2 regions of the Lysinibacillus sp. 2017 genome follow, and region 1 is predicted to be linked to the other one. Evidence: riboswitches for the same ligand, from Rfam matches in the RefSeq annotation. Region 1 holds a riboswitch; the other holds the start of a gene.
The links. Region 1 has a riboswitch for glycine ahead of gcvT (glycine cleavage system aminomethyltransferase GcvT). Riboswitches for the same ligand answer to the same signal wherever they lie in the genome.

Region 1 (3,425 bases):
ACGGCCTGGAACTTTACGCATTAATTTATTTGTTACGGCGAAGAAACCACAGTGTGGACCACCAAACGCTTCAGAAATACCAAATGGTTGCGCATCACCTACTGTTATATCTGCGCCAAGTTTACCTGGAGGAGTTAATACGCCAAGTGCTAATGGGTTAGAAGAAACGATGAATAATCCTTTCGCATCATGCGCAATATCTGCAAGCGGTTGTAAGTTTTCAACTTGACCGAAGAAGTTTGGATATTGCACAATAACAGCCGCAGTTTGATCATCTACTAAGCCTTTAAGTGCTTCAATATCTGTTACTCCATCTTTTGTAGGAACCGTTACAACTTCAATTGATTGGCCGTATGCATAAGTTGCCACAACATCTTTGTATTCTGGGTGGACAGCACCTGAAACAAGTAATTTTTTTCGACGTGTATGCCCTGCAGCTAGCATACCTGCTTCAGCTAATGCTGTACCGCCATCATACATAGATGAGTTGGCAAGGTCCATTCCAGTAAGTTCAGCAATCATTGTTTGAAACTCAAAAATCGCTTGTAATTCGCCTTGAGAAATTTCAGGTTGATAAGGTGTATACGCTGTATAAAACTCTGAACGAGAAATGACATGATCAACTACAACTGGTTTGTAGTGATTGTAAACACCTGCACCAAGGAATGATACGTTACAAGCAGTATCTTTATTTTTCGCTGCAAGTTGCGCTAATTCTTTCATTAATGCTGCTTCAGATTTTGCTGCCTTAATGTTGTACTCACCTTGGAAGCGTACTTTTTCTGGAATATCCGCGAATAGCTCATCAATTGTAGAAACGCCAATTGTTTGTAACATTTCTTGCGCGTCTTGTTCTGTCATTGGTAAATAACGATGTTTCATTACATAACCCTCTTTTCAAAAGTTTTATTTACTGCGTTTATAAAATGGAGTTTCCACAATAACTGCCTTCGCAAATTTACTGCGAATTTCAACTTCTACTTCAATTCCGACTTCAGCGAATGTTGCGTCAATTAAAGCTAAACCAATATTACGTTTTGTTAACGGCGATTGTGTACCCGTCGTAACTTCACCTATTTGTTTGCCGTCCTTAAACACTTTATAACCGTGACGTGGAATACCTTTATCAATCATTTCAATCCCAACTGATTTACGAGGAAGACCATTTTCTTTTTGTTCGATTAGCGCTTGTTGACCAATAAATTGTGGCTCTTTTGCTAATTTCACAGCAAAACCGATACCTGCTTCAAGGGGGGAAATATCTTTTGATAATTCTTGACCATATAACGGTAAGCAAGCTTCAAAGCGTAATGTATCACGTGCACCAAGTCCAGTAGCAACTACACCTTTGTCTTTGCCCGCTTCTAAAATTTTGTTCCAAAGATCTTTAATAGCTTCTGGTGCACCATAAATTTCAAAACCGTCTTCCCCCGTATAACCAGAGCGAGAAACAATTACATTATGACCAGCGACTGTTACGTTGTCTTGGAATTTGAAATATTTAATCGTTGAAAGATCTGTATCTGTTAATGTTTGTAATACTTCTTCAGATAATGGTCCTTGCAGTGCAATTTGTGCATAGTCAGCAGAAGCGTTCGTTAATGTAACTTCACCTTCTACATGTTGCTGTAACCAAGCGAAGTCTTTTTCAATATTTGCTGCATTGACACAAAGTAAATAACGGTTGTCTTCTAAACGATATGTTAATAAGTCGTCTACAACACCGCCTGTTTCGTAGCAAAGTGCGCTATATTGTGCACCGCAAACTGCGATTTTAGAAATATCATTGGATAACATTTTTTGTAAAAAAGGAAGTGCATCAGGACCTTCGACGAAGATTTCTCCCATATGCGATACATCAAAAAGGCCCGCACGATTGCGAACTGCATCATGCTCTTCTTTAATAGATGAAAACTGTACAGGTAACTCCCAGCCACCAAAATCAATTGTTTTCCCACCATACTTAGCATACTCGTCGAAAAGTGGTGTACGTTTTAATTCATTTGTCATTTCAATGTCCTCCTTAAAAGTATGTATTTTGAAGAGCTCTTACCTTTCATTGCGAAAAAAAAGGACAGACGAATCCCGTAAATTGGGATTCTCTGTCCTTGCACCTGAAAGTTACACCTAAATTTGAATTTCCATCACAATTTAGGCTTTCCCCTTTGGTGGCTACAATTTAAGTTTGCAGCGCTCTCCAGAGTTGCGTCCAATACGAGTCTTTTTGCCTGAGAGATTCATAGCATTTGCTATTTGCTCCTTCGGCGACGTGACTTCACGTTCTCTCCCCGTACCATCATCCGCGTGAAATATATTGAACTAAGATTTTAAGATAACTCTTAGCCATATCCTAACATTGAATGTGATGTAAACGCAATATTTTTTTGATTTTAGTCGAAAACACGAACATTAAAACAATAATACTATTTACCATTCGCCTTTTAGTCGTTTTACTTGGAATGCAATGTATTCAACAATTTGACGCAATGTGCGATTAGCAGTTAATACTTGTATATGCCCTGCTTCCCGATAAAATTTCCGTCTGTGGTTAAATAGTTCTTCTAACTCTTGCTCCGATGATTTTTGAACAATAGGACGGTTTTTATCGTTTCTTATACGCATATAAATATCTTCGAAACGTGCATCTAAGAAAAATACGAGTCCTGTACGACGCATGATTTTACGATTCGCCTCAATCATGGCAACGCCTCCACCTGTTGAAATGATACAAGCTTCGTCGCGAAAACTTTGTAAAAATTCTTTTTCGATTTCGCGAAATCGCTGTTCCCCGTATTTCTCGAAAATTTCTGGAATTGACATTCCTTGTTGGCGTACAATTTCATGATCCATATCATAATAGGGCATTTTCAAGTAATAACTTAATCGACGGCCTATTGCACTTTTTCCGCTCCCCATAAATCCAACTAAATATATTTTTCGCATGGCTATCACCTTCTTCTAATTACGAGTTGCTCGATTCATCTATCTATACTATTTAGTATATTTATCGTAGCACGAACGTAAATAGATTCCAATGAATTATAAATTTTTAATTCAGCTAAGTAGGCATTTGTATAGTGTAAGGCAGCTCCTGTGACAATAAAAAGTAAAATGATTGCAAGTGGAAAGATAACCCCGCGCTCATTATTGTACATACGGTTTAACGATTCTTCTTTCTCGTATGGAGCCATCTTTCATCACCACTTTCATCAAAATAGTTGAACCGTCAACGGTTAAATCCCAATTTTCTACAAATGGTAACATGATTTCATAGCCTCCGTTTCTAGAACTTTTATACAAATGCGCGTCAGATAATTTAAAATTATACACTCGGTCATCTTGCTCATTGGGGTCTGTTAAAAATACCATTTGCAAGGTTTCATTGTCAGTTAAAGTCCCTGATATGGACTGTTCATTATACTGAT
Region 2 (3,425 bases), 390 kb from region 1:
ATATTGTGAAGGCTCCCAAAACGCAATCTCACAATTCACTTTCGTATTCAAAATATTTTCAGGAATATCTAAATGAACAACACCCGGTCTCCCTTCAAAGCATTTTCGTAACGCCATTCGCAGCATTTCTGGAATACGATCAAACGAAGGTACCGCTTCACTCCATTTAGCAAATTGCTTAATCGTCCCCGTTTGATCAAAACATTGATATGTACCGCCACGGTCTGGTAGTTATCTAGCTGACTTTTTTGTTATGTTAGAATCACAAAAAAATCCGAGCCTTCAATAGGAAGCTCGGATGTTAATACTATTTTTTTTGAACTTTATAAAGAACAAACAGCAGGATAAACCATAGCGGTGTGAACATTAACGCAGTTCTTGTTAAATCAGAAATGGCCATAACAACGAGTAAAAAGACGAAGAATGCCAACACGACATAGTTAATGAATGGTGTTAACGGTGCCTTGAAAATCGATGTTGCATGGAGTTCTGGATGACGTTTTTTATAAATGATATGTGAAATTAAAATAATACTCCACACCCAAATAAAGCAAATCGAACTTACTGTTGTAACGATACTAAATGCATCTTCTGGCATGAAATAGCTTAGTAATGCCCCCGCCGAAACGATCGCTCCTGATAAAATTAAGCCATTTTGTGGTACGCTATGTTTATTTAATTTACCAAAAGCTTTTGGAGCTTGTTTATTGTTTCCTAAGCTAAATAACATGCGGCTCGTTGAAAACAAACCACTATTCCCTGATGAAGCTGCAGACGTAATAACAACGAAGTTAATAATGCCCGCCGCAACGGGAATGCCTACTAATGTAAATACTTGCACGAACGGTGAACTTGCCGCGCTAAAAGTATCCCATGGGTTAATCGTTAAAATAACGAATAATGCCCCTACATAAAACAGTAAAATTCGAAATGGAATTTTATTGATTGCAGATGGAATATTTTTTTGGGGGTTTGCAGTTTCAGATGCCGTTACCCCGATTAATTCGACTCCAACAAAGGCAAAGACAACCATTTGGAAAGCCATTAAGAAACCGAATGCCCCGTTCGGGAACAAGCCACCATGCGCCCAAAGATTTGAAACGGCTACTTTTCCTGAATCGGTTTCAAAGCCAATGATAAGTAACACAATGCCGATGACAATTAATGCAACAATCGTAATTATTTTAATTAAGGCGAACCAAAACTCTAGTTCTCCAAATAGTTTTACAGTTAATAGATTGAGTGCCAGTAATACGATTAAACATAGGATAGCTGGTACCCACTGTGGTATATCAAACCAATACTGCATATACATGCCGATTGCAATAATGTCTGCCATTGCCGTCATAATCCAGCAAAACCAATACGTCCAGCCTGTTATGTAACCTGCCCACTCACCTAAGTATTCCGTGGCGAATTCAGTAAATGATGAATAGCCGCCTTTAGATAGTAATAACTCCCCTAATGCACGCATCACGAAAAACAGTGCAATCCCGACGATTAAATACGCCAATATAATGGATGGTCCTGCGAGTGAGACCGCTCTTCCTGACCCTAAAAATAACCCTGTCCCAATTGTTCCGCCAATCGCAATTAGCTGGACATGTCTGTTTTTAAGATCGCGTTTTAATTCATGTTGTTCCAAGACGATTCCCTCCGTAAGATGTAATTCTACAACTGCCTTTTCGCAGCGTAAAATAATAAGTATGACTTCGCGGATCTAGCGATAAATTTTCTGGAAATAAAAAAGTGATTGTCCCAAAAGGTATACCTTTTGAGACAATTCATTAATTGAGTATAAATTATCCGCTTAAGGCGGTGCTCCTGTGGTGGTCAGAATAAATTCTCACCATCCTCGTCGCAAAGGGTCTGTCCCGAAATGACTTTCCGGACAGACCCTTTGTAAAGAATAATAACGTCTCTCATTACTCTTCTGTCCTTTTGCCTGAGATTATGAACCCTTCGGCGACGCGTAGCCCGCGCTCTCTCCAGAAACTGCTCCCGTCTGTAGTTTGATCCACAGCGATCTTCACATTGATATCTATGCAATTTGTTGCTTATAAGTTGTCTAGATTATTCGACTACTGATAATACGCGTTTAATACTATTATTGATAACTAATACTAGCACTTTTTATAGAAAATTCAATGTAAGCAAGTGAGAGCAATACAACATTGGTAGCAATTCCACTAACTTTTTAACATATTCCAAGCATAAATAAGAATTATTGAACGTGAAATTATTGAATTAATAATTGATTTTCTAATAAGGTATGGTAGACATCCTTTAATGTGCCATGCGTTAAACCCGTTTTGTCCATTTTCACAACGAATGTAACCGGTACTGCTATTTCAGTACAGACGATTTGCTTGTTGTTTCGGATATCTTCTGGATAATTTAGTTGAACCATTAATTGATTGCCTTCCTTTGTTACATTTTCTAAAACTCGCCCGCATCCATCTGCATAGGTAGTAACAAATAAAACTTCTTCTTTTTCAAAATCAATAGTTGGAACAGATTCGAATTGGGAAATTTCTGCCCAAGATTCATACAATTGTTCATCTTGAATAACCGAAATAGTTGTTCCTAACTCATGTGGGACAAACGCTAATTGGAAAAGTAATTCATGCTTTATAGTTAATTGCTGTGTCGAATTATCAATTGAAGAATGTCCTCCAGTAGGCTGTGCTTTATTAGGAGCTAGATCTGTATGCTGTTCTTGTTCAGTACATGCAGTTAATAAAACGAATACGAATACGAACATAATGGATCGTAACAAACCGTTTTTCATTTTAATCCCCCTTCCATCCTTTAAATAATTAGTCGTTCAAGCTCAAAATAAGTTACATCACGAAATCCAATTGACCTAAATTTCTAAATATAAAAACTATTTAGCGATAGGTATTTAGGCTAGTAATTATTAATTTTATACTATAAGATTTAACATTATATTAATTTTATATGGGGGAGAATTTCATGAAATTACTAAAAAACTTAAAAGTTCGTAAAAAAATAATACTTTTGATAGTCATCAGTATTATGATTACGCTACTAATTGCAGGGTTATCTTACGTACAAACACGTAATATGACGAAAAATATTGAAGATATTTATGAAGAAAAATTTATTCCAAACGACTGGTTAAGTAACGCCATTTCTGTTAATTTACGTATTGATAGCATCATCATTGCATTGATGAAGTCAACGGATGATGCAGAAAAGAAACAATTACACAGTGAAATCGATGACGGTGTAGACCAAGTGTTAACTGACTTAGCATCCTATGAAGATTTGGATCTGACAGAGGAAGAAAAGCTAGGATTAGCAAATTTCTATGATGCCGTACAACGTCTAACGAACAATCAAGATGAAGTAATCCGCCTAGCATTAGCAGGTGAAAATGATAAGGCCTATAAATTATTCCG

Region 2: it holds a riboswitch for glycine, as region 1 does, so the genes downstream of both, DCE79_RS09555 (amino acid permease) here and gcvT (glycine cleavage system aminomethyltransferase GcvT) in region 1, are expected to answer to the same signal.

What each region holds. Positions count from the first base shown of each region.
Region 1 covers NZ_CP029002.1:2,398,156-2,401,580, forward strand. Annotated here, with positions in the region: gene gcvPA (aminomethyl-transferring glycine dehydrogenase subunit GcvPA) at 1-882, opposite strand, end outside; gene gcvT (glycine cleavage system aminomethyltransferase GcvT) at 907-2,010, opposite strand; glycine riboswitch at 2,207-2,300, opposite strand; gene DCE79_RS11655 (shikimate kinase) at 2,428-2,943, opposite strand; gene DCE79_RS11660 (hypothetical protein) at 2,979-3,191, opposite strand; gene comGF (competence type IV pilus minor pilin ComGF) at 3,145-3,425, opposite strand, start outside.
Region 2 covers NZ_CP029002.1:2,003,998-2,007,422, forward strand. Annotated here, with positions in the region: gene DCE79_RS09550 (thiamine pyrophosphate-binding protein) at 1-117, opposite strand, end outside; gene DCE79_RS09555 (amino acid permease) at 308-1,645, opposite strand; glycine riboswitch at 1,924-2,002, opposite strand; gene DCE79_RS09560 (dehydrogenase) at 2,240-2,791, opposite strand; gene DCE79_RS09565 (methyl-accepting chemotaxis protein) at 2,977-3,425, shown strand, end outside.